Regions from separate parts of the Pseudomonas sp. GW822-FHT01E03 genome, predicted to be linked through region 1. Evidence: predicted binding sites of a transcription regulator. Region 1 holds the regulator's gene; each other region holds the start of a gene.
The links. The regulator sigma-54, encoded in region 1, starts transcription at its own class of promoters, with help from an activator protein. The targets are predictions, from matches to a motif close to ANTGGCATNNANNTTGCTNT.

Region 1 (10,065 bases):
CCCAGACTTCGCCCTTGGTGGGCCGCAACTGGGCGCCCATCAGACGCAAGAGCGTGGTCTTGCCACACCCGGAAGGCCCCATGATGCCGGTGACCTTGCCGCGCGGGATACGGATATCGACATTATTGAAAATGCTGCGCGCACCGCGCTTGAAGGACAGTCCCTTCAGCTCGACCGCGTAGGCGTTATCGGCACTCATCTAAACTCCTTGCGATGCAGCCTCTCACTCGGACGCCTGGCTTTCTGACAAAAGCACATACCTCCCGGGCAGGCCGAACTGGCGGCGAACTATATCACTGCAACGGCTGCGCGCCCAAGGCCAAAGCCAGGTCATGTTCAACTGCACGACAGGTTGAAGGCCCCGTTTAGAGGGTTTCCGGCAACAAGGATGGCAATGCGCGACGAACTAGCGTGAGGGATTCGATCATAACCGTTATAATCGCCGCCTTTTCATCAGGCTATACGATTTCTGACATGAGCCAATCCAGCGACCTGATTCAATCTGCACAACGCACCATCCGCCTCGAGGTAGAAGCCGTGCAAGGCCTGCTACCCCATATCGACGCAGATTTCGTACGCGCTTGCGAGATGATTCTGGCCAGCAAAGGCCGCGTAGTCGTGGTCGGCATGGGCAAGTCGGGACACATCGGCAACAAGATTGCCGCGACCTTGGCCAGCACCGGCACCACGGCGTTTTTTGTGCACCCGGCTGAAGCCAGCCACGGTGACATGGGCATGATTACCCGCGACGACATCATTCTGGCGCTCTCGAATTCCGGCTCCACCAATGAAATCGTGACCCTGCTGCCACTGATCAAGCGCCTGGGCATTCAGTTGATCAGCGTGACCGGCAAGCCTGACTCGCCGCTAGCCAAGGCCGCCGAGGTCAACCTGAATGTTCACGTCGAGCACGAAGCCTGTCCGTTGAACCTGGCCCCCACCTCGTCGACCACCGCCGCCCTGGTCATGGGCGATGCCTTGGCAGTCGCGCTGCTGGAAGCCCGTGGCTTTACCGCGGAAGACTTCGCCTTTTCCCATCCCGGCGGCGCCCTGGGCCGACGCCTGCTGCTGAAAGTGGAAAATGTAATGCACGCCGGGCAAGAGTTACCGCAAGTACAGCGCGGCACCCTGCTGAAGGACGCACTAATGGAAATGACCCGCAAAGGCCTGGGCATGACCGTGATCCTGGAAGCCGACGGAAAGCTGGCCGGGATCTTTACTGACGGTGACTTGCGTCGCACGCTGGACCGTAGCATCGACATCCATAGCGCTACCATCGAACAGGTCATGACAGCACACGGCAAGACTGCCCGCGCCGAGATGCTCGCCGCCGAAGCGCTGAAAATCATGGAAGACCATAAAATCAACGCGCTGGTCGTAGTCGACAGTGAAGACCGCCCGGTTGGCGCCTTGAACATGCACGACTTGCTGCGTGCAGGAGTAATGTAATGAGTGCGGACCTGCTGCAACGCGGCAAACAGATCAAGCTGGCGGTGTTCGATGTCGATGGCGTGCTGACCGATGGGCGCCTGTACTTCCTCGAAGACGGCAGCGAGTTCAAGACGTTCAACACCCTCGACGGCCAGGGCATCAAGATGCTGATGGCCGCCGGCGTGCAGACCGCCATCATCAGTGGCCGCAAGACCCCGGTGGTCGAGCGGCGGGCCAAAAACCTCGGTATCCCGCACCTCTATCAGGGTCGCGAGGATAAACTGGTGGTACTCGACGAACTGCTGGCCCAACTCAACCTGAGCTATGAACAGGTGGCCTACCTCGGCGACGACCTGCCGGACCTGCCGGTGATTCGCCGCGTCGGCCTGGGCATGGCGGTGGCCAATGCCGCCAGCTTCGTGCGTGAACACGCCCACGGCATCACCCTCGCCCGTGGCGGCGAAGGTGCCGCTCGCGAATTCTGCGAATTGATCCTGCGCGCCCAGGACCGCCTCGACGCGGCCAATGCGGCGTACCTGTGAGCCCACTATGCTGAGCAAAAAGTTTCGCAACACCCTGATGTTCAGTTGCATCGCGGCGATATTCGCTGCGGTTGGCTACTGGAACATCAGCCCGGAACGCTTCCTCGACAAGCCGGTAACGCCGGTCGATGAAAGCGCGATCGACTATTACGCCATCAACGCCCACAGCGTGCAGTACCTGCCCGACGGCAAGCTGCAATATGATCTGGTGTCCGACAAGGTCGAGCACGTGAAAGCGACCGAGGTGACATTGCTGACCAACCCCGACCTGAATGTGTTCCGCGGCACTGAATTCCCGTGGCACGTCCAGAGCCTGCGCGGCGAGGTCAACCCTGATGGCACACAGGTCGAACTGATCGATGACGTGCGCATCACGCGCTTCGACGAGAAAAACCGTAGAACCCTGATCACCAGCACCCGCATGACCGTGTTCCCGCAGCAGCAATATGCGCAGACCGAGCAAGACGTTAGAATCGACGGCGCTGGCGGTGTATCGACTGGCAAGGGAATGAAAGCGTATTTGAAAGAAAGCAGGATACACCTGCTATCGAACGTAAGAGGACAGTATGAGGCTCGTTAAAACCCTCCCGATTTTGCTCAGTCTGGGCGCAGCACTGGGAAGCGTGAGCGCCTGGGCTCTGCCGGAAGACCAACAGCAGCCTATCCGTATTCAGGCCGACGATGCCCAGCTGGACGACAAGCAAGGTATTGCTACCTATAAGGGTGACGTGATCATCACCCAAGGCTCGATGAAGGTGACAGGCAACACCGTTACCATCACCCGCACCCCGGCTGGCGACATTGACGTAGTGACCTCGGTGGGCAACCTGGCGTACTTCGAGCAATTGCAAACGGCTGGCGATACCAAGCCTGTCCAGGGTTGGGGCGTGACGATCCAGTATCACGCTTCGCAAAATCGCGTCGTACTGATCGACAAGGCCAAAGTTGTCGACAAGGACAACAACGTCACCCAAGGCGAGAAAATTGTCTACGACACGGACAAGAAACTCGCCAGCGCCGGTCGCGCCACAGGCAGCAAAGTCACCGAGGCGCGTCCGCGTATCGACATGGTGATCCAGCCGAAGAAGAAAACCGACGAGAAAAAGGCCCAGTAATGGCAACTCTGAAAGCTCAGCATCTGGCCAAGAGCTACAAGAGCCGCCAGGTCGTGCGTGACGTCAGCCTGTCCATCGACAGCGGCCAGATCGTCGGCCTGCTTGGCCCGAACGGCGCTGGCAAGACCACCTGCTTCTACATGATCGTCGGCCTGGTGCAAGCCGATCAGGGCCGTGTCCTGATCGATGACCTGGACGTCAGCCACCAACCGATGCACGGCCGCGCAAAGGCCGGTATCGGCTACTTGCCGCAGGAAGCATCGATCTTCCGCAAACTGTCGGTGGCCGACAACATCATGGCCATCCTCGAGACCCGCAAGGAACTCGACAAGGCCGGTCGTCGCAAGGAGCTGGAAAGCCTGCTGCAGGAATTCCACATCAGCCACATCCGCGACAACCTGGGCATGAGCCTGTCCGGTGGTGAGCGCCGTCGCGTGGAAATCGCCCGCGCCCTGGCCACCAACCCGAAATTCATCCTCCTCGACGAGCCCTTCGCCGGCGTGGACCCGATTTCGGTCGGCGACATCAAGCAGATCATTCACCACCTCAAGGCCAAGGGCATTGGCGTGCTGATCACGGACCACAACGTTCGTGAAACCCTGGATATCTGTGAAACCGCCTATATCGTCAATGACGGCCAACTGATTGCCGAAGGCGACGCAGAGACCATCCTGGCCAACGACCTGGTCAAGGAAGTGTATCTGGGCCATGAGTTCCGCCTGTAAGCGCTGAGCCGTGCCCAGGCAGCTTGCCCGGGCACCTGACCAGCCACTCACCAGCGCTTCCGTGCCGACAAGCGTGGTCAGCCCTCGACAAGGGCAGCGCTGCAACACAGCTTTATAGTTTTTTATTGTTACAGCGCTCTAGGCAAACCCTTTAGTTTCAGGCATATAATTTGCTTAAGTTTGGCGCCCCGGCGCCCTGTAGTGGATGGCGCATGTGCGCCGGCGAATAAGGTGTTAAGCCCCTGCCATGAAACCATCGCTAGTCTTGAGAATGGGCCAGCAGCTGACGATGACACCGCAGCTGCAACAGGCCATCCGCCTGCTCCAATTGTCGACCCTGGACCTGCAACAGGAAATCCAGGAGGCCCTGGAGTCCAATCCGATGCTCGAACGCCAGGAAGAAGGCGACGACTTCGACAATTCCGACCCCCTGGCCGACAACGCCGAACAAAAGCCCAACACCGACATCCAGGAGCCCTCCTACCAGGAGAGCGCCCCGACGGTTGATAACCTCGATGAGGGTGACTGGAACGAGCGTATCCCCAACGAACTCCCCGTCGACACCGCGTGGGAAGACGTTTACCAGACCAGCGCCAGCAGCCTGCCCAGCAATGATGATGACGAGTGGGACTTCACCACCCGCACCTCGGCCGGCGAAAGCCTGCAGAGCCACTTGCTGTGGCAACTGAACCTGGCCCCGATGTCCGACACCGATCGCCTGATCGCCGTAACCCTGATCGACTGCATCAACAATCAGGGCTACCTGGACGAAACCCTCGAGGAAATCCTCGAAGCGTTCGACCCGGAACTGGACATCGAACTGGACGAAATCGAAGCCGTCCTGCACCGCATCCAGCAATTCGAGCCCGCCGGCATCGGCGCCCGCAACCTGGGCGAATGCCTGCTGCTGCAATTGCGCCAGCTGCCTGCCAAGACCCCTTGGCTGGCCGAGGCCAAGCGCCTGGTCACCGATTACATCGACCTGCTTGGCAGCCGCGACTACAGCCAGTTGATGCGTCGCATGAAGCTCAAGGAAGATGAGCTGCGCCAGGTCATCGAGCTAGTCCAGAGCCTCAACCCGCGCCCGGGCTCGCAGATCGAGTCCACCGAAGCCGAGTACGTCGTTCCTGACGTCATCGTGCGCAAGGACAACGAGCGCTGGCTGGTGGAGCTCAATCAGGAGTCGGTGCCACGGCTGCGGGTCAATGCCCAGTACGCCGGTTTCGTGCGCCGCGCCGACACCAGCGCCGACAATACCTTCATGCGCAATCAGTTGCAGGAGGCCCGCTGGTTCATCAAGAGCCTGCAAAGCCGCAATGAAACCCTGATGAAGGTTGCCACCCAGATCGTCGAGCATCAGCGCGGCTTTCTGGAGTACGGCGACGAAGCCATGAAGCCGCTGGTCCTGCATGACATCGCCGAAGCGGTCGGCATGCATGAATCGACGATTTCACGGGTGACCACCCAGAAGTTCATGCACACCCCCCGGGGCATTTATGAACTGAAGTACTTTTTTTCCAGTCACGTAAGCACCTCCGAAGGCGGCGAATGCTCGTCCACGGCGATCCGGGCGATCATCAAAAAACTGGTTGCAGCGGAAAATCAGAAAAAGCCGTTGAGTGACAGCAAGATCGCTGGTTTACTGGAGGCACAAGGCATTCAGGTGGCTCGCCGCACCGTCGCCAAGTACCGCGAATCCCTCGGGATCGCGCCTTCGAGCGAACGCAAGCGGTTGATGTAGGGCCACACCACAGCGTTCCAGTGGTAGATCATCTGATCTGCCGCTTTATGCACTGGCAACGAAGGAGAAGCTGTATGCAAGTCAACATCAGTGGACACCAACTGGAAGTGACCGAACCTCTTCGCACCTACATCGGCGAAAAACTCGAACGATTGGAGCGACATTTCGACAAGATCACTAATGTGCAGGTCACGATGACCGTCGAAAAACTGAAGCAGAAAATCGAAGCCACGCTGCATATTCCCGGGAATGAAGTGGTCGCCAACGCGGAACATACCGATATGTATGCCGCGATCGACGCACTCACCGACAAGCTGGATAAACAACTCAAAAAGCATAAGGAAAAGACCCAGAGCCTCCTCCAGGGCGCAACCGGTCGTTAACACTCCCAACCCATGATCCGACTTGAAAGTATCCTGACCCCCGGCCGTTCCTTGGTGAACGTGCCGGGAGGCAGTAAAAAGAAAGCCCTCGAACAAATTGCCAATCTTATCGCCCGCGAAGTGCCGGCCCTGGAGATGCAAGATGTCTTCGAGGCGCTGATCGCCCGTGAAAAACTCGGCTCCACCGGGTTTGGCAATGGCATCGCTATTCCACATTGCCGTCTCAAGGGCTGTGTTTCGCCCATCAGTGCATTGATGCACCTGGACGCCCCTATCGATTTCGACGCCATCGACGGCGCGCCGGTTGACCTGCTGTTCGTGCTGTTGGTCCCGGAAGCCGCCACCGATGCGCACCTTGAGCTGCTGCGACAGATCGCCAGCATGCTCGACCGCAAGGAAGTTCGCGAAAAGCTGCGTAGTGCTGCAAGCAACGAAGCCCTGTATCAGGTTGTCCTTGACGAGCAAAACGGTCAGTAATCATGCGCTTGATCATCGTCAGTGGCCGTTCCGGCTCAGGTAAAAGTACCGCCCTCGACGTTCTTGAGGACAGCGGCTACTACTGCATCGACAACCTGCCAGCCGGTCTGCTGCCGGAGCTGGCCGAACGCGCCCTGGTTCATACCGAGATGTTGCAGCCGCTGGTCGCCGTTTCCATTGACGCGCGCAACCTTCCCAGCCACCTGTCACGCTTCCCCGACCTGCTCGAGGAAGTCCGTGCCCGCCACATCCAGTGCGATGTGCTGTACCTGGACGCCGACGAAGAAACCCTGCTCAAGCGTTTCTCGGAAACCCGCCGACGTCACCCCCTGACCAACGCCAACCGCTCGCTGGCCGAAGCCATCAGCGTCGAGAGCGTCCTGCTCGGGCCGATTGCCGACCTCGCCGATCTCAAGATCAACACCACCAGCCTGAACCTCTATCAACTGCGCGATGCCATCAAACTGCGTCTGTTGAATCAGCCGGAGCCGGGGACTGCGTTCCTGGTGGAATCCTTCGGCTTCAAGCGCGGCATGCCGGTGGACGCCGACCTGGTGTTCGATGTGCGCTGCCTGCCCAACCCTTACTGGAAACCGGAGTTGCGCGAACAGTCCGGGCTCGATCAACCGGTTGCCGAATACCTGGCGGCCCAGCCGGATGTCGAAGAGATGTTCCAGGACATTTCCACATACCTGCTAAAGTGGCTGCCTCGCTTTGCCGCCAGCAACCGCGCCTACGTCACCATTGCCATTGGCTGCACTGGCGGACATCACCGTTCCGTCTACCTGACCGAGCGTCTGGGGCAAACGCTGCAACAATCCCTGAAGAACGTCCAGGTCCGCCACCGCGACCTCAGCTAAAGGATTCACATCGCGATGCCTGCTCTGGAAATCGAAATCATCAATAAACTGGGTCTGCACGCTCGCGCTTCTGCAAAATTCGTTGGGGTAGCAGGTCAGTTCCCGTGCCAGATCAGGGCCGGACGTACACCACAGTCCATGGTCGATGGCAAAAGTATCATGGCGATGATGATGCTGGCCGCCGGCAAAGGCACCACGATCCACTTGAGCACAGAAGGCGAGCAGGAACAGGAAGCGCTGGATGCGCTGGTGGCGTTGATCAACAACTTCTTCGACGAAGGCGAGTAATACAACCACAAAAGCCCCTCAGCACAAATCAAGCGAGGGCCGTATCCATCACCATCATCAAACAAAACCCCATCAGCAGCCCGAGGCTGGCAAGCTTGTCATGACCATTGCGGCGCGACTCGGGAATGACTTCGTGGGTCACCACCAGCAGCATCGCCCCCGCCGCCAGCGCCAATCCCAAAGGCAGCAGCAGTTCGGCCAGGCTTACCAGCCACGCGCATAGCAGTGCGAACACCGGTTCTACCAAACCTGACGCCGCACCGATCAGGAACGCCTTGCCCCGGGACATCCCTGCCCCGGCCAGCACCAAAGCGATGACCAACCCTTCCGGTACATCCTGCAAGGCAATGCCCATGGCGAGGCTGTCGGCGTCAGGCATTGCGCCACCGGCCGAAACACCTACCGCCATGCCTTCCGGGATGTTGTGGGCGATGATGGCAAATACGAACAGCCAGATCCGCGGAGCAATGACCGGTCGTTCCAGCGTGCCGACCAGCATGTCCGGGCTGGCGCCAGAGACCTTCCGATCCACCAGGAACAACAGGAAGGCGCCGAGCATAATGCCGAAGCTGATCAACCCACTGGACGCCCAAGGTGACAGTCCAAGCCCTTCGGCGGCAGAGATGCCCGGAACGATCAGCGAAAATGCCGTCGCAGCCAGCATCACGCCAGCGCCAAAGCCAAGCAAAGTGTCGCTGAGCCTCTGCGGCATCCGCCGAATCACCAACACCGGCACCGCGCCCAACGCGGTACCCAAGGCGCAGATCGCACCGCCCTGCAGTGCGCGCAGCAACTTCGGCTCAAGGTCGAGCCATGCCAGCCCATGGGCAACCAAAAGGCTCATTCCCGCCAGCAGTAACAGCGATCCAAACGCGTAACGAAACATCCGTCCATTTCCGATCGCCAGTGTTTCAGTGCCCATAGTCCAGCCTTGGATTGTTTTTATGGAAGACTTAAACCAGTGCGGCCTGATAGCGCGCAGCGACTTGCGGCCAATTGATCACGCGGTAGAACGCGCTGATGTATTCCGGACGACGGTTCTGATAACGCAGGTAATAGGCGTGCTCCCAGACGTCGAGACCCAGAATCGGGGTATTGCCGCTCATCAACGGGCTGTCCTGGTTACCGCTGCTTTCCACTACCAAGGTCTTTTGCGGGGTCACGCTCAGCCAGGCCCAGCCGCTGCCGAAGCGGGTCAACGCGGCCTTGGTAAAGGCTTCCTTGAAGCTGTCGAGACCGCCCAGTTGTTCATCGATGGCCTTGGCCAGCACGCCTTCGGGCTCGCCACCACCGTCGGGCGCCATGACTTCCCAGAACAACGAATGATTGGCGTGGCCGCCACCTTGGTTGATCACCGCCGTCCGTAGTTTTTCCGGCAGTTGCTGAACGGCGGACACCAGCTTCTCCACGGGCCACTCGGCATACTCGGTGCCTTCAACAGCCGCGTTCAGGTTATTGATGTAGGTCTGGTGATGCTTGGTGTAGTGGATCTCCATGGTCTGCGCATCGATGTGCGGCTCCAGGGCGTCGTAGGCGTACGGCAAGGCAGGCAAGGTAAAAGCCATGTTCAATGGACTCCTTGATGATGAGGCGCAGGCGAAGCGGCATCGATGTGCAGCAGCCGATGGGTACGCGGATACTCGCCGTGCTCACTGATGAAATTCAGCAGCTCGACGTAGGTCTTGCTGCTCTGGCGCAACGCGGCTTCTCGCAATGTTTGAGGTAGCCGTGGGTCCTGCATGGTCTGCAAGAGCCGTTGGTGGATGGCACACAAGTATTCGGCGCTCTCCTCCGGCTGATTCAGACGCAAGTGCAGGTCCGCCAGGTTGTGATGGGAAATCACGCAGGCCGCTACCGCTTCGTCGGCATCCGCCCAGCGCTCGAACAGCACCTGGGCCAGAGCCAATGCCTGCAGGTACGCCTCGCGGGCATCGACCAGTTCACCCAGCATGAAAAAGCGATTGGCTCTTTCGATCGTGCGTTTCCAGTGCTCCATGGTGCGCCTCCAAAGCGGTAACGGGGCTTAGACGCCGCCCGCAGTGAGTTTTTCCGGGTTGAGCAATTCTTCCAGTTGGCTGCGCGTCAGGTCGGTGTGTTCCAGCGCGACGTCAATCACCGGCCGACCTTGCTGATAGGCCTTCTTGGCAATCTCGGCAGCCTTCTGGTAACCGATGATCGGGTTGAGCGCGGTAACCAGAATCGGGTTGCGTGACAGTGCTTCCTTGATCCGGCCCTCGTTGACCTTGAAGCTGGCGATGGCCTTGTCTGCCAGCAGACGACTGGAATTGGCCAGCAACTCGATACTGCTCAGCAGGTTCTGGGCGATGATCGGCAGCATCACGTTCAGTTCGAAATTGCCCGACTGACCGGCGATGGTGATAACACTGTCGTTGCCGATGACCTGAGCCGCGACCATCGCGGTGGCCTCTGGAATGACCGGGTTGACCTTGCCCGGCATGATCGAAGAACCCGGCTGCAAGGCTTGCAGTTCGATCTCGCCAAG
Region 2 (10,065 bases), on a different contig from region 1:
TTGACCTCGAACAGGTCGATGTCTTCGACCCGCAGCCCGGCCTTGGCCAGCGCCTTGCGGGTCGCCGGCGCGGGGCCGGTGAGCATGATGGTCGGATCGGTGCTGGTGACCGCCGTGGCGACAATCCGCGCCCGTGGCTGCAAGCCCAGCGCCCGGCCCTTGGCTTCGGAGCCGATGAGCATCAGCGCCGCGCCGTCGACAATCCCGGAGCTGTTGCCGGGGGTGTGCACATGGTTGATCCGCTCGACATGGCTGTAGACCCGTAGCGCGGTGGCATCGAAACCCATCTGCCCCATCATCTCGAAACTCGGCTTGAGCTTGCCCAGGCCTTCCAGGGTCGAGTCGGCGCGGATGAACTCATCGTGATCGAGCAGGATGATGCCGTTCTGGTCCTGCACCGGCACCAGCGACTTTTTGAACGAACCGTCGGCCCGCGCCCGTGCAGCCTTTTGCTGGGAATGCAGGGCGTAGGCATCGACGTCCTGACGGCTGAAGCCTTCAAGGGTGGCGATCAGGTCGGCACCCACGCCCTGTGGCGTGAAGTGACTGTGCAAGTTGGTCGCCGGGTCCAGCGCCCAGGCCCCGCCATCGCTGCCCATCGGCACCCTGGACATCGACTCGACACCACCGACCACCACCAGGTCTTCGAAACCGGAACGCACTTTCATCGCGCCGAGGTTCACGGCCTCCAGCCCCGAAGCACAGAACCGGTTGATCTGTACTCCCGCCACGCTGACATCCCAATCGGCCACCTGAGCGGCAGTCTTGGCGATGTCGGAACCTTGATCACCAATCGGGGTTACGCAGCCAAGCACCACATCATCGACCTGGCTGGTGTCCAGCGCTGTGCGCTGTTGCAGTGCGGTGAGCAAACCAGCCACCAGGTTCACCGGTTTGACGCTGTGCAAGGCGCCATCGGCCTTGCCTTTGCCACGGGGCGTGCGTAACGCGTCGAAAATCAATGCTTGGGTCATGACGTCCTCGAACCGCAGTGCAGGTGGGTAAATACCGAGTGCCCACTCTTGGCCCGAGCCGCGTTTGATTCAATGACCGCAGCGCTCACAGACATTGACGCTCACGCTCAGACGAACGGTAGTCAGCTACCGTTCAGGACACCAAGCTGTCTAGCCAACGGCTGCCAAAGAAGCTGGCACTAGGCCTCATGCCATTTTTAACGCGAATTTGAAGAACACCATACGAAATGGATCTAAGCCAAGCGTACCGCGGGCTCTAAGGTGAACATGTACGAAGTTGTCGTCGGGTTTTGCCGAGGCACTCGTCACTACAGGAAGTGCAACGCGCTGCCATCATGGATGCTATGCGGGCAGGCATCAGGAAATAACAAAAAAGGCGGTCAAGCCATGTTCAAACAATCGAAAGTACGTCAAGCCGGGCTCATCCTTTTCGCCACCACGCTGTTGTTGATATTGCCGAACCTGACCAAGGTCATCGGCTAGTCGCGTCTATAAAGCTACGGCGTCACAGTTTTTGAATTGCCACTCTCAAAATGTGACTGGCCCGCTACCCGGGCCAGCGTGGCTGTGCCAATCTTTGCGGCACTTGCACGACATGGACGGCGATCACTTGAAAATGCTCATTCTGCTCGGGGCCACGCTGTTCGGCTCGCCCCTGTATGCCGCACAGCTGAACCTGGAACTGGGCGCGAACAGTCGCACCTGGCAGACCGAGCAATTGCTCAAGCATCCTCAGGTTCAAACCATCGACATCAGCAACGACGTTTCCTACAAGCGGGACATGAGCTACCGCGCCGTGCCGCTGTCCGCACTGCTGACCGGCATCAAGCCTGAAGACCACCTGCAAGCCGTTGCGCTGGATGGTTTTGCCGCCGAAATGACCGCCGCGCCGTTGCTCAATACCCAGGGTGCACAGGCGTGGCTGGCGATTGAAGACCCGAGCAAGCCCTGGCCACCGCTATCCGAAGGCAAGCCGGGCGCCGGGCCGTTCTATCTGGTCTGGAGCAATCCGCAGGCCGGCAACATCAGCCCAGAACAATGGCCATTCCAGGTGGCGAGCATCAAACGCCTGGCACCCGTGGCCGAGCGCTTTCCCGCACTGCTGCCCGATCCGGCATTGAAGGCGGATGATCCGGTGAACAAGGGATTTGCGTTGTTCCAGAAGAACTGCCTGGCGTGTCATCGACTCAATGGCGCCGGGGACGCGCAATTCGGGCCGGACCTGAATATTCCGTACAACCCGACCGAGTATTTCGGTGCGGACTTCCTCAAGCGCTACATCCGCGATCCACAGAGTTTGCGCCAGTGGCCGCAAGCGAAGATGCCCGGGTTCTCGGCCGAGGTGTTGCCGGATGGGGATCTGCAGAGCCTGGTGGGGTATTTGCAGCATATGGTCGGGCGCAAGGTTAAGCCGTAACAACATCGCTCCCACAAGGTTCCTTGGTATCGCGCCTACTGCTGCTGCACTGAAATCACCGGCGCTGGCGTCGGTGACACCAGCACCTTGGCGTGCATCTGCTCACACCCGCCGCCCCGGCGCATCCCGCGCACCGGGCAGGCATCCAGGTAATCCAGGCCCACCGCCAGTTTCAGATGGCGTTCCGGCCGGGCCAGCTCATTGGTCACGTCGAAGCTGTACCAGGCGTCATCCAGCCAGGCTTCGGCCCAGGCGTGGCTGGCCAGGTGTTCGCTGTTTTCGCTGTACAGATAGCCCGACACATAACGCGCTGGAATGCCCAGGCTGCGGGTGCAGGCGAGAAACGCGTGGGTGTGGTCTTGGCACACGCCGGACCGTCCGGCAAAGGCCTGGGCCGCGCTGGTGTCCACTTCCGTGGAGCCCGGTGTGTAGGTCATATGCTGGTTGAGGCCGTGCATCAGATCGATCAGCGCCGTGCGATCGCGACGTTGCCTGCATTCCTTCTCGGCGAACGCACGCAGGGCGGCGTCGGCTTCGGTCAAACGGGTGAAGCGCAGAAACGGCAGTGCCGACTGGCTCTCGTGTTCGGCCTCACGCAATTCGTCGATATCGACCTGGCCACGGGCACCGATGATGATCGCCTCATGGGGCTCGTCCATGGTCAGCACATGCAGGATGTTGCCGAACGGATCGAGTTGCGCCCGCACCGGACGCGGCAGGTCGAGCTGCCAGCTGAGCACGTGCTGGCGCTCGCTGTCGTGGGGGGTCAGGCGCAGATACTGGATGCTCGCCCGCACCTTGTCTTCGTAGTGATAGGTGGTTTCGTGGCTAATGGAAAGTCTCATGCGGCCTCCAGATAAGAACTGTGAATCGCGTTACCCAACTGGCGCACCAGCGGGATGAACTCGGTCAGCCAGGCGTGCAGGCCTTCTTCGAGAATTTCATGGATGCCGGTGTAGCGCAGGCGTGCGTCCATTTCTGCCGCCAGGCGTTGTGCCGGGCGACCGTTGGCCCCCGGCAATTGCGAGAGAATCTGGTCGATTTCTTCGGTGCAGGCGCGCAAGGATCGCGGTACATCGGCCCGCAGCAACAGCAACTCCGCCACATGCCTGGCGCCGGGGGCGTCGCGGTAGATTTCCGTGTAGGCCTCGAACGACGACAACGCCCGCAACAACGCGCTCCACTGGTAATACGCGTGAGCGGTGCCATCGCTGACCGCTTCGGCCTGATCGCCGGCCATTTCGTAGCGGGCATCGAGCAGACGCAAGGTGTTGTCCGCCCGTTCGATAAAGGTCCCCAGACGAATGAAGCGAAACGCATCGTTACGCATGATGGTGCCGTAGGACGCACCCCGGAACAGGTGGGAACGTTCCTTGATCCACTCGCAGAAACGGCTCATGCCGTAGCGACTGAGGCCCTGTTCGGCGATGCCGCGAATTTCCAGCCAGGTGGCGTTGATGTTTTCCCACATGTCGGCGGTGATGCGCCCACGCACCGCATGGGCGCTGGCCCGTGCCGCACCGAGGCAACTGTAGATGCTCGCCGGGTTGGCCGCATCCAGGGCGAAGAAATGCAGCAGCCGTTCGGCATGCAGTTCGCCATGGCGCTCCAGGTAATCGTCCAGGGTGCCGGTGATCAACAGCGGCATGGCCAGTTCGTGCAAACCGTCGCCACGACCGTCCTGCGGCATCAGCGACAGCGAATAGCTGATGTCGAGCATCCGGGCGAGGTTTTCCGCCCGCTCCAGGTAACGCGACATCCAATACAAATCCGAGGCAGTTCTACTTAACATGACAGGCTTCCTTTAATCCTCGACAACCCAGGTGTCCTTGGTTCCACCGCCCTGGGAGGAATTGACCACCAGTGAGCCCTCGCGCAGGGCGACGCGGGTCAAGCCGCCGGGCACGACCCGGGTTTCACGACCCGACAGGACAAACGGTCGCAAGTCGATATGGCGTGGCGCAATGCCGTTTTCGACAAAGGTCGGACAGGTCGACAGTGACAGCGTCGGTTGCGCGATATACGCATGGGGCTTGGCGATGATCCGCGCGCGGAAGGCTTCGATTTCCGCCGCCGTCGCCGCCGGCCCCACCAGCATTCCGTACCCGCCGGAGCCTTGGGTTTCCTTGACCACCAGTTCTGGAAGATTGGCCAGCACGTGGGAAAGCTCAGACGGATTACGGCATTGCCAGGTCGGCACGTTCTTCAGGATCGGTTCTTCATCGAGGTAGAAACGGATCATGTCGGTAACGAACGGATACACCGATTTGTCGTCCGCTACCCCCGTGCCAATGGCATTGGCCAGCACCACGTTGCCGGAACGGTAGGACGACAGCAGCCCCGGCACACCGAGCATCGATTCCGGGTTGAAGGCCAGGGGATCGAGGAAGGCGTCGTCGAGGCGACGATAAATCACGTCGACCGCTTTCGGCCCGTCGGTGGTGCGCATGTAGACCTTGTCGTCACGCACGAACAGGTCCGCGCCCTCCACCAGTTCCACGCCCATTTCCCGCGCCAGGAACGCATGTTCGAAGAACGCACTGTTGAAGCGCCCCGGCGTCAGCACCACCACGCTCGGGTTATCGATGGGGCTTGAACTTTTCAGGGTGTCGAGCAGCAAGTTCGGGTAGTGGTCGATGGGGGCAATGCGTTGCGCCGCGAACAGCTCGGGAAACAGACGCATCATCATCTTGCGATCTTCGAGCATGTAGCTGACGCCGCTCGGCGTACGCAGATTGTCTTCGAGCACGTAGTAGGTGCCGTCGCCGTCGCGCACCAGGTCGACGCCGGAGATGTGCGAATAGATATCGCGATGCAGGTCCAGGCCCTGCATCGCCAACTGGTACTGCTCGTTGGCCAGCACCTGCTCGGCCGGAATGATGCCGGCCTTGATGATGCGCTGCTCGTGGTAAAGGTCGGCGAGGAACATGTTCAACGCCTTGACCCGCTGGATGCAGCCGCGCTCGACAATCCGCCACTCGCTGGCGGGGATGCTGCGTGGAATGGTGTCGAAGGGGATCAGGCGCTCTGTGCCCTGCTCGTCCCCGTAGAGCGTGAAGGTAATCCCGGCGCGATGAAACAACAGATCGGCCTCGCGTCGCCGTTGTGCCAGAAGCTCGTCAGGCGTTTCGGCCAGCCAACGGGCAAACTCCCGATAATGCGGGCGGACCTGGCCGCCGGCATCGTACATCTCATCAAAATAGGTGCGGATCATGCCGTACTCCTTGTCACTCGGACGTCCAGACCTTCGCAAGGCCCGTGCCATCGGCATAAACGCTTAAATTTCAATCGGTTGGATAATCAACGCGCACGTACCGCACCAATCCTGTGCGGTAAATGCCCCAACCTGATCGCCCCCGCTTCATTGCAAGGCGTGGTGGTCGCCTATCACCAGCATAGTCAGAGTTGATTTCACTGCCCGGCAATGGGTACGGATAATCCAGGCATTCGCTGAAAAGCTCACCGGACTTCCCTTTTAGCCGCCTGCCCTGGCGGCTTTTTTTTGGTGTCCAACGCCCACAAATGAAAACGGCCAACCCGAAGGTCAGCCGTGATTGCTGATTGTCACTGTTCATAAGGTTATGCGAGTCGCCCTCGTACCTCCTGTTTCACACCCCAGCCTTCGATGATGCCGCCCAGAGGCTCGACCACTGCTTCGAAACCCTGTTCGAAGTCGCCGATATCGTCGTAGGTGGCATACATGACCTTGCACAGCTCCAGCGCCCAGGCGCCGTCGTCGCGCACACTGACTTGCGCATCCAGGGATTCACCACGGTGGAAATGACCTGCCGCCCTGCGTGCCCGCTCCTCATCCGGGAAAATGGCGTAGAACTCGATGGGATGAAACCGTGAAAAGTCAAAACCGCCTTCTTTCATGCGGCGCAGCACGCTGCTGCTGATGTCTTCTTGATAGGCTGTGCTCATGAAACGTCCTCCTCAAAACGATGGATAGACTTTCCGTACTCCCTCACCCGCAACCGAACAGCGCGAGCGACGGCAACCGATGTGCCGGCGGGAAACAAGCATGGAGCTGACAAGACCAGACCTTAGCGATTCATTCGCTGATCTCGCTTGCAGAGTAGCCTCAAGACAGAGCCCGTGCCAAGGCCTGGATGTGAATGCGACAGGTGTCGTTCAGATTGGAGTAATGCCGAGGATTTGAATGCTGTTCTGGAGTTTCAGGCTTTTGACCGTCGGATTGTCGGTGCGCCCCTCCAGATCATTGAGGTCGAGTTCGGCAGCAACTGGCAGGCGACGCGCGCGGATGAGTTTGGCGGCTTGCTCGTTGTTCGGGCATTCCGCGCTTTCGAACACTTCGTCAACTTGTTCGCCGTGATCATCTACGAAGGTGACTTTCCACTTTTGCATTGGTGCCTCCTCGATAAAACCCATGGATGGGCTTACCTCTATCTCGACCTTGTTAGCTGGCTAATTGTTCCGCCGGAGCAAACATATCGACGGATGTGAAAATCTCTCCCGACACCCATGCACAAACCATGTGGGAGCGAGCAGGCTCGCTCCCACAGGTTTTGTGTTTCAGCCAATCAGTCGTTACTTGGCTTGTTCACTGCCTGCAACACGTATTGCGGCAAGGCGAAGGCGCCGATGTGGATTTCAGGATTGTAGTAGCGGGTGATGATGCCGCTGCCCGCGAAGCGCTGTTGCAGGGTTTCGCGGGACAACTTGCGATAAGCGGTATTGCTGGCGCCCCAGGCGAAGGTCATCGAACCACCGATGTAGGTCGGTACGGCGGCCTGGTAGAAGTGCCAGTCCGGGAACAGGCTGCGCAGGCGACCGGCGGTGGTCTTCACTTCTTCGATCTGCATGAACGGCGTGCCGTTCTGGGTCACCAGGATGCCGCCTTCGTTCAGGCAGCGGTGGCAAGCCTGGTAGAAGTTTTCCGAGAACAGCACTTCGCCCGGTCCGATCGGATCGGTGGAGTCAGAAATGATCACGTCGAACTTTTCAGTGGTGGTAGCGACGAAACGCATGCCGTCGTCGATCACCAGGTTCAGGCGTGGATCATCGAATGCACCCTTGGAGTGATTCGGCAGGAATTCCTTGCACATGTCGACCACGGTGCCGTCGATCTCGACCATGGTGATGTGCTCGACGCTGCGGTGCTTGGCCACTTCACGCAACATGCCGCCGTCACCGCCGCCGATGATCAGCACGCGCTTGGCGGCACCGTGCGCCAGGATCGGCACGTGGGTGAGCATTTCGTGGTAGATGAATTCGTCGGCTTCGGTGGTCTGGATCACGCCGTCCAGCGCCATCACCCGGCCCATGCGCGGGTTCTCGAAGATCACCAGGTGCTGGTGCTCGGTGCGCACTTCGTGCAGCAGTTTTTCCATGCGAAAACGCTGGCCGTAGCCTTCGTAGAGGGTTTCCAGGTAGTCGCTGGCAGGGATGTTGCTCATGGGAAGTGCTCCGATGAATGCGGGTGGCAACGGACGGTTACCCGCCCATGATGGCCAATCGAGCGTCTCGATTGGCCGGGAAAGGCGCGCATTCTACGTCGCGCAACATGACAGGTCGAACCTCTGTTGATCAGCATTCCACAATCCTGTGGGAGCCTGTTCAGAGTTTGACGTTGCCCCGCGGCCCGGCAATGGCCCAGATGATCAGTCCCAGCACCGGCAACAGCGCGATCAGCAGTACCCAGAGGATTTTCATCCCGGTCCCGGCACTACTTTTGAAGACGTTGACGATGGCCCAGATGTCCAGGACAAAAATGATCAAGGCAACCAGGCTGTTGAACGTAGAACCCATGGTGACGCTCCCGAAAAGTGATATGCCCCCTCAGGATAGACGGTCGTCGCGAGGATTCCTTTTTATTGACAGTGTCTGGATCAGACGTGGATCGCCACTTTCAGGGCTTCCAGGGATGGCGCGGCTGTAATGCCCGCCTCGGTGCACAATTCCAGCACCCGTGGCACGTCGTTGCCGTAGACCAGGACCACCTGCAACTCGTCATCGAGCAACTGGCTGAAGTTCATCAGCGTGTAGCCACCGTTTTCCTTGTTCATGCTGCTCATCTGCACCTGGATGCGGTTGAGCGCGGTCAGGGCTTCGGTCCTGGCCAGTTGCTTGGGCTTGAGATTGAACTCCACCCCCGGGCCGAACGAGGCGACGATCTGCGCGAACAGGTCCATGTATGTGTCAGCCTGGAACAGCACCGTTTCCGGCAGGCTGCCGACCACCACCCACTCACCCAGCGGGATCGGGAAGGTTTCGTCGTAGTTGATGTCCGGATTGGCCGTCAGAAATACCTCGGGATCGGCGTAGGCCTGGGCTGCTTCGTCCGCGATCTTGAGGATTTCGTCTTCGCCCATGCACCCGGAGCTGATTTTGCTGATGAGTTCGACGAGTGCGGCTTTCATGGGGAGGATCCTGTAGCGAGGTGAATTTTGAGGGCGCGAAGGATAGCGCATTAATGAGGGAAATGCGGACCTGTGGCGAGGGGGCTTGCCCCCGTTGGGTCGCGAAGCGGCCCCAAAACATTCAATTGGGGTACATCAGACAGACCGCATTTGCTGACTTTACGGCTGCTCCGCAGCCGAACGGGACGGTGCGGCGATCCGACAAGCCCCCTCGCCACAAAAGCCCCCTCGCCACAGGGTACGTCGTCAGCTCAAGAGCTTTTGCAGTTGCGCTACGGTATCGGAAGCCCCCATGGTCCTGGCAGCCTCCAGCGCGGTGATGCCATTGGCGTCCTTGGCTTTCGGGTCGGCGCCCTTGCTGATCAGGTAATCGACCACTTCGACGCGGTTGAACATCGCCGCCATCATCAGCGCCGTGCGGCCATCGAAGGACGAGCCTTCAACCTGGGCGCCGCCATCGACCAAGGCCTTGATCACCGCCAGGTCGCCCTTGAAGGCGGCACCGGCAATCGGGCTCTGGCCGTTGTCGTTGCGGATCTCCGGGTCGGCCTTGTGCTCCAGCAGGACTTTTACCGTGTCCACATGCCCGTGATACGCGGCCAGCATCAGCAAGGTATCGCCCTTGTGGTTACGCAGGTTCGGCGGCAAACCCTTGGTCAGCAGCGCGGCCATCATCGCCGCATCGCCCTCCCGTGCCTTGTTGAATACCTGTTCGGTAAATTCGGCGGCTTCTTCGGGGGTCATCTGGCGGCTTTTGTCTGACATTGGGCACTCCCTTTTCTGTCATTCGTAAAAGCCGACAGTTTCCCGAGCGCCCCCGGCACTGTCACTTGTTTTTTCTCATGGGCCGCCATAGCCAGATTCAATAGCGGTACTTGCCGCCGTGAATGTCGGACAACAACTGCTCCGTGACCTGTACATAAGTCTGTGTCCCCGGCAACCAGGCATAGATCGGGTCATCGCCGGTTTTACCCGGGTCGAAGGCCTCGTCCTTGAGTCGGGTCTTCTGATATTTGAACGTCCCGGTGGTTTCCATTTTCACTTTCACCCGCAGGAACAACGGCACTGCATAGGCCGGCATCTGCTCGCGGGCGAAGGCCAGCAGCTCACTGAAGTCCAGAGTTGCCAAGGATTCGGCGGGAGTGATCGCCGCCATCCCGGCCCGGCCATTGGTGTTGCAGATTTCCACGCCATAGGCCACGGCTTCGGAAATAAGCGGGTGTTGCAGGAGGATGTTTTCGACCTCCGTGGTCGAAACGTTTTCGCCCTTCCAGCGGTAGGTGTCGCCCAG
Region 3 (10,065 bases), on a different contig from region 1:
CCGACGAGAACCAGCCCATCCGCGCCGTGTTCAACACCGCCGAGCGCCACCACTCCTTCGAATCGTGCCAATGGGCTTCGACGCGCATCTGGGCGTGCCAGTAGGAATCGAAGTCGGCGCAGACCAGGAAGCGGTCGTAGTCCACCAGCGAATCGATCAATCCGGCGTAACGGGACGGATCGTCCGGCGAGAACACCCCACCACGAATCGCTTGCAGCACATCGTTCAGACGATGGGACGCGGCGATATCCGGCACCGCGCTGAACTCATGATTCTGTTTGCGCGCCTCCACCTGCTGCGCGCTGAGACCAAAGATAAACATGTGCTCGGTGCCGATGCGCTCGCTCATTTCCACGTTGGCCCCATCCAGGGTACCGATAGTCAGCGCGCCGTTCAGGCCGAATTTCATGTTGCTGGTGCCAGAGGCTTCGAACCCGGCGGTGGAGATCTGCTCGGACAAATCCGCCGCCGGAATGATGCTCTCCGCCAGGCTGACGTTGTAGTTGGGCAGGAACACCACTTTGAGCAAGCCGCGCACGGTCGGGTCGTTGTTCACCACCCGGGCGATGTCGTTGGTCAGCTTGATGATCAGTTTGGCCTGGTGATAGCTCGCGGCTGCCTTGCCGGCGAAGATTTTCACCCGTGGCACCCAGTCGATTTCAGGCTCCGCGCGAATTGCCTGGTACAACGCCACAGTGTGCATCAGGTTGAGCAACTGGCGTTTGTACTCGTGGATTCGCTTGACCTGCACGTCGAACATCGCCGCCGGGTTGACCGCCACGCCCAGTCGCTCATGAATCAGGTACGCCAAGGCTTTCTTGCTGTGCAGGCGTTGCTCGGCAAACGCCTTGCGGAATGCACTTTTCTCAGCGAACGGTTCAAGGGCGAGCAAACGCTCTTCCGGGTTGTCCAGCACCTCGGGGCCAAGGGCATCGACCAGCATCGAGGTCAGCTCGGGGTTGGCCTGATACAACCAGCGGCGGAAGGTGATGCCGTTGGTTTTGTTGTTGATCCGCTCCGGGTAGAGCTTGTGCAGTTCGGAGAACACCGTTTGACGCATCAGCTGCGTATGTAGCCCGGACACACCGTTGATGCTGTGGGACCCGAGAAACGCCAGGTTGCCCATGCGCACCCGGCGACCGTTGTCTTCCTCGATCAGCGACACCGCGCGCAGTACGTCGAAGTCGTGAATGCCTTTGGCCCGCAGGGAGTCGATGTGGTGGGCGTTGATCAGGTAAATGATCTGCATGTGCCGCGGCAACATGCGTTCCATCAAGCCGACCGGCCAGGTTTCCAGCGCTTCGGGCAGCAATGTGTGGTTGGTATAGGACAGCGTATCGACGGTGACCTGCCACGCGGCATCCCACGCCACGTCATACACGTCGACCAGTTGCCGCATCAGTTCAGCCACGGCAATCGAGGGGTGAGTATCGTTGAGCTGAATCGACGCGTGATCGCCCAGGGTCAGCACCGAGGTGTGCATGTTGCGATGGCGGCGCAACAGATCCTGCAATGAGGCGGCGACGAAGAAGTACTCCTGGCGCAGGCGCAACTCCTGGCCGGCCTCGGTGCTGTCCGCCGGGTACAGCACCCGGGAGATGCTTTCGGCCCTGGCCACTTCGGCCACGGCGCCCAGGTGGTCGCCGGCGTTGAAACGCTCCAGGTGCAGATCTTCCATCGCCCGGGCACGCCACAGGCGCAGCGTGTTGACGCTCGCCCCACGCCAGCCGACCACCGGCGTGTCGTAGGCAATCGCCCGCACGGTTTCCGCCGGGGACCAGACTTGTCGGGATTTGCCGGTGTCGTCGGTCAGGGTCTCGACACCGCCGCCGAAACCGATGGTGTAAGCCACTTCCGGCCGCTCGAACTCCCACGGGTTGCCGAAATCCAGCCAGTGTTCGGTCTGCTCCTGCTGCCAGCCATCGACAATCGCCTGGCGGAACAACCCGTGCTCATAGCGGATGCCGTAGCCATGACCGGCGATGCCGAGGGTCGACATGCTTTCCAGGAAACACGCCGCCAGACGCCCGAGGCCGCCGTTGCCCAGGGCCGCATCGGGCTCCAGCATGCGGATGCGCTCAAGGTCGACGCCGAGTTCGGTCAGGGCTTCGCGGGCCACGTCGAGCAGGCCGAGATTGCTCAGGCTGTCGAACAACAGCCGACCGATGAGAAATTCCAGGGAGAGGTAATAGACGCGCTTCTGACCTTTGCGGTAGATCTGCCGCGTGTGGTCCATCCAGTGCTCGACCATGTGATCCCGCGCGGCCAGGGCAATGGCTTCGAACCAGTCGTGGTCGAAGGCGTGATCCGGGTCTTTACCCACTGCATAAGTGAGTTTGGTCAAGACGGCGTCGCGGAATGCGGCCACCTCTGCTTCGCGAACAAGTGGTTCTTGAGTCATCGATAGGACCTCGAGCGAGCTTGGAGTTGTCTGAGCCTAGACGGTCTGACAGGCGGTAGAGGCTCTGGTTCGGCAGTTTTTCCTGTAAGGGCGAATCGGGTCGGCAATACATTGTCGTGTACCTGATTCAATGCAGGGGCCGTGCCGGATTAGCGGTTTATTGGTCGGCCGTGAAAAAATCTGGCGAAAGGTTGTTCAAAAATCCACCAGTCCCGGTATGATCGCGCGCCCTGATGCACACGCTGGTAACAAACGATGATGAAGCCGAACCTGATCGCTGCCGCAGAGATCGACCGCCTCGATACCTGGGCCAAGTACTCTGCCCCGATGTGCGGCTCGTGCATGTCCAGCTGCTGCACCCTGCCCGTCGAGGTCAAGATCAAGGATCTGATCCGCATCGGCGTGGTCGATGAGTTCGAGCTGGGTGATCCGCCGAAGAACATCGCCAAGCGCCTGCAAAAGGAAGGCTTGGTCGAACGCTTCAATCAGAAGTCAGGGATCTTTACCCTCCAGCGCATGAGCAACAACGATTGCCTGTACCTGGATCGTAAGAGCCGTCTGTGCACTATTTATGATAAGCGCCCGGATACTTGCCGCAATCACCCGAAAATCGGCCCGCGGCCGGGGTATTGCGCGTACAAGCCAAAAGAAGTGGAGCGCGAGCGGAATTCGCGGTCGATTGAGCGGTTCTGATATTTCCTGAAACCCGTGGCGGCTGATCGGCCGCCATCGCGAGCAAGCTCGCTCCCACAGGGGTTCTGTGGTGTTCACACAATTTGTGGTTCACCTCGAACACTGTGGGAGCGAGCTTGCTCGCGATGAGGCCCGAACAAACACCGCATAAATCCCAGACAAACAAAAACGCCCCCGGTCTCTCGACCGGGGGCGTTTTCGTTCAGCCAGGGCTAAATCTTATGCCTTGGCTTTCTTGGCAGCGCGGGTACGCTCGCTTTCGTCCAGGATCTTCTTGCGAAGACGGATGGACTTAGGAGTTACTTCACACAGCTCGTCGTCCTGGATGAATTCCAGAGCCTGTTCCAGGGTGAAGCGAACAGGTGGAACCAGAGCGATGGTTTCGTCTTTACCCGAAGCACGCATGTTGTCGAGCTTCTTGCCCTTGGTAGGGTTAACGCCCAGGTCGTTGTCACGGCTGTTCAGACCAACGATCTGACCGTTGTAGATTTCCTGACCGTGTTCTACGAACAGCTTGCCACGCGCCTGCAGGGTTTCCAGGGAGTAGGTCAGTGCCTTGCCGGTTTCAACCGAAACCAGAACGCCGTTCTGACGGCCGGACATGTCGCCGGACTTCATCACGTCGTAACGGTCGAAGATCGAGGTCAGGATGCCAGCACCGTTGGTCAGGGTCAGGAACTGGTTACGGAAACCGATCAGACCGCGAGCAGGGATGTTGTATTCCAGACGTACACGGCCCTTGCCATCCGGCACCATGTTGGTCAGGTCGCCCTTACGCAGGCCCATCTCTTCCATCACCTTGCCCTGGGATTCTTCCGGCAGGTCGATGGTGACGTTTTCGAACGGTTCGTGCTTCACGCCGTCAACCAGACGGATGATCACTTCCGGACGGCCTACAGCCATTTCGAAGCCTTCGCGACGCATGGTTTCGATCAGTACCGAGAGGTGCAGTTCGCCACGGCCGGAAACCTTGAACTTGTCAGCCGAGTCGCCTTCTTCAACGCGCAGTGCAACGTTGTACAGCAGCTCTTTGTCCAGACGTTCCTTGATGTTACGGGAAGTCACGAACTTGCCTTCTTTACCGCAGAATGGCGAGTCGTTTACCTGAAAGGTCATGGAAACGGTTGGCTCGTCGACGGTCAGCGGCTTCATCGCTTCGACCGTGTCCGGGTGGCACAGGGTGTCGGAGATGAACAGCGAGTCCATACCGCTGATGCACACGATATCGCCTGCTGCAGCTTCTTCAACGTCGATGCGGTGCAGACCGTGGTGACCCATCAGCTTCAGGATACGACCGTTACGCTTTTTGCCGTCGGCACCGATAGCCACAACCGGGGTGTTCGGCTTGACGCGACCACGAGCGATACGGCCAACACCGATAACACCCAGGAAGCTGTTGTAGTCCAGTGCGGAGATCTGCATCTGGAACGGACCTTCACGGTCAACAGCCGGCGCCGGTACGTTGTCGACGATCGACTGGTACAGCGGGGTCATGTCTTCAGCCATTTCGGTGTGGTCCAGACCGGCAATACCGTTCAGGGCCGAGGCGTAGACGACTTTGAAGTCCAGCTGTTCTTCGGTGGCACCCAGGTTGTCGAACAGGTCGAAGATCTGGTCCAGAACCCAGTCCGGACGCGCGCCTGGACGGTCAACCTTGTTGATGCACACGATCGGACGCAGGCCGGCTTCGAAAGCCTTCTTGGTCACGAAACGGGTTTGCGGCATAGGGCCGTCTTGAGCGTCAACCAGCAGCAGAACGGAGTCGACCATCGACATTACGCGTTCAACTTCGCCGCCGAAGTCGGCGTGGCCCGGGGTGTCCACGATGTTGATGTGGTAGCCGTTCCAGTTGATGGCGGTGTTTTTCGCCAGAATGGTAATACCGCGCTCTTTCTCCTGGTCGTTGGAGTCCATCACGCGCTCGTCGTTGAGCTCGTTGCGCTCCAGGGTGCCGGATTGACGCAGGAGTTTGTCTACCAGGGTGGTCTTACCATGGTCAACGTGGGCAATGATGGCGATGTTGCGTAGATTTTCGATCACTTGTGTATCTCGATCAGAGGATTCGGTGTGCTGACAAGTCTTGGCAGCGATTAACAGTAGCGTCCGTGAAAGCCGTTACAGCTTGACGGTGGCATCGGGGGGCCGGTGACGCAGGCCACAGGCAAACAGCCCCGGGCACTTAGCTCGGTCGATAAACGCGCACATTGGCATGCCCCTCACTGAGCAAATGGTGGGCATGCAGGCGACTCATCACGCCTTTGTCGCAATACAGCAGGTACTGGCGAGTAGGGTCCAGTTCCTTGAAACGAGCGTTCACTGCATAAAACGGCATCGTTTGTACCTCGATGCCAGCGAGATCCAGCGGGTCGTCTTCAGCGGCATCCGGGTGACGGATGTCGATGACGATCTGACCGGCCAGCGCTTCGCTGACTTCTTCAATCTGCAAGTCCTGGCCCAGTTCATCGATCACGCGATCGATCGGCACCAGCTTGGCGTTTTCGAGCGCACGCTCGAGTACCGCCATATCGAATTCTTTCTCTTCATGCTCGACGCGATAGCGCTTGGCCGCGGTCTTCGGATTGACCGAGATGACGCCGCAGTATTCCGGCATGTGCCGGGCGAAATCGGCGGTGCCGATTTCGATTGCCGTGTCGATAATGTCCTGCTTGTGACTGGCGATCAGCGGGCGCAGTACCAGCTTTTCGGTCACGCAGTCGATCACTGACAGGTTCGGCAGCGTCTGGCTCGACACCTGGGAGATCGCCTCACCGGTGACCAGTGCGTCGATGTGCAGTCGATCGGCAATTTGGGAGGAAGCGCGCAACATCATACGCTTCAATACTACGCCCATATGACTGTTATCGACTTTGCCGAGAATTTCGCCCAGCACTTCTTCGAACGGCACACTGACAAATAGCACGCGCTGGGAGCTGCCGTACTTCTTCCAGATGAAATGCGCGACTTCCATGACGCCCAGTTCGTGGGCACGTCCGCCCAGATTGAAGAAGCAGAAATGCGCCATCAGGCCGCGGCGCATGATCTGGTAGGCCGCCACGGTGGAGTCGAAGCCACCGGACATCAGCACCAGGGTCTGCTCCAGCGCGCCCAGCGGATATCCGCCGATGCCGTTGTGCTGGCTGTGGATCACGAACAACCGTTGGTCGCGAACTTCGATCCGGACTTCGATTTCCGGCGCTTTCAGGTCGATCCCGGCTGCGCCGCACTCGCGACGCAGCTTGCTGCCGACGTATTTTTCGACGTCCATCGAGCTGAACGTGTGCTTGCCCGCACGCTTGCAGCGCACCGAGAAAATTTTCCCGGCCAGCGCATCGCCGTAGTGCTGCCTGCACTTTTCGGTGATGTCGTCGAAGTCGCCCAGCGGGTACTCGTCGATCTGCAGAAAGTGCGCGATGCCCGGCATGCAGGTCAGGCGTTCACCCATCTCTTTCAAGGCTTTCGGGTCGGTAACACGGGTTTCCAGCTCGAGATTGTCCCACACGCCGTTCACCACCACGGCCGGGTCCAGATCACGGAGCACGGCGCGGATGTTTTTGGCCAACTGGCGGATAAATTTCGTCCGGACAGGTCGACTCTTGATGGTGATCTCGGGGAAGACTTTTACGATTAATTTCATGGAAACAGCGCGCGCATGGCCTGCCGAAAAAGGGGGGCGCGGATTATAGCGGAAATTGCTCAAGGTTTAACCAGTTAATGTGCAGAAGGTTTTGCATGCACCAAAACAGGTCACTTATTGGATATGGCGCCACATTACAGGGCGAGCTTTTCTGCTTTAAAGGGCAAAACGCCCTCTCAAGCGTGATTTTGGGGCAAAAAATCCATGCTGGGGCACTGGCATGCAATTTGCTCCCTTGTGAGGCAGGTTGCCTTGGCAGAGTATTCGCGCCGGCATCACAAACATTTAAGGGCATCCACTACCAGCCCTAATACACCCGGAGGACACTATGTCGAAGTCGGTTCAACTCATCAAAGATCATGACGTCAAGTGGATTGATCTGCGCTTCACGGACACCAAAGGCACTCAGCACCACGTGACCATGCCGGCTCGCGATGCGCTGGATGACGACTTCTTCGAAGTCGGCAAAATGTTCGACGGCTCCTCCATCGCCGGCTGGAAAGGCATCGAAGCCTCCGACATGATCCTGATGCCGGACGACTCCACCGCTGTTCTGGATCCGTTCACCGAAGAACCGACCCTGATCCTGGTCTGCGACATCATCGAGCCTTCGAGCATGCAAGGCTACGACCGCGACCCACGTGCGATCGCCAAGCGCGCCGAAGAGCACCTGAAAGCCACCGCTATCGGTGACACCGTATACGCAGGTCCTGAGCCAGAGTTCTTCATCTTTGACCAGGTGAAGTTCAAGTCCGACATTTCCGGTTCCATGTTCAAGATCTACTCTGAACAAGGTTCGTGGATGTCCGACCAGGACATCGAAGGCGGCAACAAAGGCCACCGTCCAGGCGTCAAAGGCGGCTATTTCCCGGTTCCGCCGTTCGACCACGACCACGAAATCCGTACCTCCATGTGCAACGCACTGGAAGAAATGGGCCTGACCGTCGAAGTTCACCACCACGAAGTGGCGACTGCCGGCCAGAACGAAATCGGCGTCAAGTTCAACACCCTGGTGAAGAAAGCCGACGAAACCCAAACCCTGAAGTACGTCGTGCACAACGTTGCCGATGCCTACGGCCGCACCGCGACCTTCATGCCTAAGCCTCTGTACGGCGACAATGGCTCGGGTATGCACGTGCACATGTCCATCTGGAAAGATGGCAAGAACACCTTCGCTGGCGAAGGCTATGCCGGCCTGTCCGACACCGCCCTGTACTTCATCGGCGGCATCATCAAGCACGGTAAGGCCCTGAACGGCTTCACCAACCCGGCGACCAACTCCTACAAGCGTCTGGTTCCAGGCTTCGAAGCTCCAGTGATGCTGGCCTACTCGGCTCGCAACCGTTCCGCTTCGATCCGTATTCCTTACGTGTCGAGCCCGAAAGCCCGCCGTATCGAAGCACGCTTCCCGGATCCGGCTGCCAACCCGTACCTGTGCTTCGCCGCACTGTTGATGGCTGGCCTGGACGGCATCCAGAACAAGATCCACCCTGGCGACGCCGCTGACAAAAACCTGTACGACCTGCCGCCTGAAGAGGCCAAAGAGATCCCACAAGTTTGCGGCAGCCTGAAAGAAGCCCTGGAAGAGCTGGACAAAGGTCGTGCGTTCCTGACCAAAGGCGGCGTTTTCAGCGACGACTTCATCGACGCTTACATCGCCCTGAAAAGCGAAGAAGAAATCAAGGTACGTACCTTCGTACACCCACTGGAATACGAGCTGTACTACAGCTGCTGATCCGGTAGCGCCGCGGCACGCGGCGTGACAAAAAGAGGCCTCCTTCGGGAGGCCTTTTTTGTAGGCAACTTCCGACAATAAAGTTAGACATCTCTTCGGGCACACACAGCATCGTCCGGCATCAACCCATCTGAATGACTCGTAGGCTGTTCTCTACCTGCAATCAACGGATGGAATGATGAAAATTTTCCCACTCAAGACGCTACTGGCCGCTCTCACCGCCCTCGCCCTTCTAGGCTGCACCACAATTTCCCCATCGACAGACATCGAACGGGAAATCCTGCTTCAAAGCAGCAAGTCGTGGGATGGCACACCTTACATTCGCTACCCGGATGCCGTGCCCGAGCTGACAGTGCTCAAACTCACGATACCTGCCAATACCAAACTCCCCTGGCATACCCATCCCATTCCCAACGCGGGCTACATCCTCTCAGGCGAGTTAACGATCGAGGACAGGAACAGCGGCCAGACCAGACGCGTCAAACAAGGCGAAGCACTGGCCGAAATGGTCAATATCACTCATCGCGGAGTCACCGGCGATGAACCGGTAGAACTTGTTGTGTTCTATGCTGGCAGCGAAGGTATTCCATTGGCGGAGTAGTCTTTGCTTCACACAGGGAGTCCGAATGCGGCCACTTTTATTACTTCTACTGCTGTCCTTCATTTCTCCTGTGATGGCCCAAATCTACAAATACACCGATGCCGCCGGCAATACCGCCTACAGCAATCAACCGCCCGATGGCGTTGACGCCCGGGTGGTTGATTTGCCACCGATCAACAGCATCGAGCGTCAACCGCCCGTCGATCCTGCACAACCTCTGGCAGGCAATAACACCGAGCCGACCCACCGAGCCTACGAAAAACTGGAACTCACCGGCCTGCCCACCACAGAAGCGTTACGTGCCAACAATGGCACCTTCACGATTAACGTACTGATCAAACCGCGCCTGCAAGCCACCCACCTGTTACGCCTGCTACTGGACGGTCAGCCCTACGGCCAGCCAGGCAACGTGCCGACCCTGCAACTGGTGAACATCGATCGCGGCGAACACCGCCTCGCCGTGCAAGTGATCGATGGCGAAAACGTTGTGCAGCAGAGCCCTGCGGTGACATTCACCGTACAGCGGGTGCACAAACCTTGAAGGTCTGGCTACTGATTGCCTGCCTGATCGCCCAGCCCGCCTCGGCAGAGGTCTTCATGTATGTCGATGTTCAGGGCAACCGGGTTTTCACCGACCAGCCAAAACCCGGCGACGCCCGGCGTGTACCGCTGACAAAGAGCAATCGAATAGCGGCCAACCCCACCAGCGTAGGACCGTTGATCGCCGAGGGCAGTCCTGAAGTACAGGCGCTGTTCCACTATGAGGTGCTGCGTATCCTGATCCCGGAACCCGACGCAACCATCCGCAGCAACACTGGCGAAGTCATTGTCAGCGCCACCAACGAACCGGCCCTGCAACCCGGTCACCACTACCGGTTGCTGCTCGACGGCCAGCCCACCGCCGAACCTGGCCTGAGCCCGGTGTTCCCGCTGAGCAACATCGATCGCGGCAGCCATACCCTGTCCGTGGAAATCCTCGACGAACAGGGGCGCATCGTCGA

Region 2: the regulator sigma-54 is predicted to act here: its motif matches at 5,638-5,657, upstream of AC1RP7_RS18170 (circularly permuted type 2 ATP-grasp protein).
Region 3: the regulator sigma-54 is predicted to act here: its motif matches at 6,943-6,962, upstream of glnA (type I glutamate--ammonia ligase).

What each region holds. Positions count from the first base shown of each region.
Region 1 is NZ_JBXAOQ010000012.1:45,138-55,202, reverse strand. It holds gene AC1RP7_RS22795 (ATP-binding cassette domain-containing protein) at 1-199, opposite strand, end outside; gene AC1RP7_RS22790 (KpsF/GutQ family sugar-phosphate isomerase) at 475-1,449, shown strand; gene AC1RP7_RS22785 (KdsC family phosphatase) at 1,449-1,973, shown strand; gene lptC (LPS export ABC transporter periplasmic protein LptC) at 1,981-2,553, shown strand; gene lptA (lipopolysaccharide transport periplasmic protein LptA) at 2,540-3,088, shown strand; gene lptB (LPS export ABC transporter ATP-binding protein) at 3,088-3,813, shown strand; gene AC1RP7_RS22765 (RNA polymerase factor sigma-54) at 4,061-5,554, shown strand; gene hpf (ribosome hibernation-promoting factor, HPF/YfiA family) at 5,629-5,937, shown strand; gene ptsN (PTS IIA-like nitrogen regulatory protein PtsN) at 5,950-6,414, shown strand; gene rapZ (RNase adapter RapZ) at 6,417-7,274, shown strand; gene AC1RP7_RS22745 (HPr family phosphocarrier protein) at 7,290-7,562, shown strand; gene AC1RP7_RS22740 (ZIP family metal transporter) at 7,591-8,484, opposite strand; gene AC1RP7_RS22735 (superoxide dismutase) at 8,516-9,127, opposite strand; gene AC1RP7_RS22730 (DUF2753 family protein) at 9,130-9,558, opposite strand; gene AC1RP7_RS22725 (class II fumarate hydratase) at 9,586-10,065, opposite strand, start outside.
Region 2 is NZ_JBXAOQ010000008.1:246,354-256,418, forward strand. It holds gene AC1RP7_RS18150 (acetyl-CoA C-acetyltransferase) at 1-974, opposite strand, end outside; gene AC1RP7_RS18155 (c-type cytochrome) at 1,570-2,391, shown strand; gene AC1RP7_RS18160 (transglutaminase family protein) at 2,427-3,236, opposite strand; gene AC1RP7_RS18165 (alpha-E domain-containing protein) at 3,233-4,183, opposite strand; gene AC1RP7_RS18170 (circularly permuted type 2 ATP-grasp protein) at 4,196-5,605, opposite strand; gene AC1RP7_RS18175 (ribonuclease E inhibitor RraB) at 5,971-6,315, opposite strand; gene AC1RP7_RS18180 (hypothetical protein) at 6,526-6,759, opposite strand; gene speE (polyamine aminopropyltransferase) at 6,936-7,811, opposite strand; gene AC1RP7_RS18190 (PLDc N-terminal domain-containing protein) at 7,972-8,163, opposite strand; gene AC1RP7_RS18195 (hypothetical protein) at 8,244-8,774, opposite strand; gene AC1RP7_RS18200 (ankyrin repeat domain-containing protein) at 9,021-9,539, opposite strand; gene AC1RP7_RS18205 (long-chain-acyl-CoA synthetase) at 9,637-10,065, opposite strand, start outside.
Region 3 is NZ_JBXAOQ010000003.1:205,285-215,349, reverse strand. It holds gene AC1RP7_RS07100 (glycogen/starch/alpha-glucan phosphorylase) at 1-2,401, opposite strand, end outside; gene AC1RP7_RS07095 (YkgJ family cysteine cluster protein) at 2,657-3,094, shown strand; gene typA (translational GTPase TypA) at 3,314-5,134, opposite strand; gene thiI (tRNA uracil 4-sulfurtransferase ThiI) at 5,274-6,728, opposite strand; gene glnA (type I glutamate--ammonia ligase) at 7,057-8,463, shown strand; gene AC1RP7_RS07075 (cupin domain-containing protein) at 8,642-9,064, shown strand; gene AC1RP7_RS07070 (DUF4124 domain-containing protein) at 9,090-9,605, shown strand; gene AC1RP7_RS07065 (DUF4124 domain-containing protein) at 9,602-10,065, shown strand, end outside.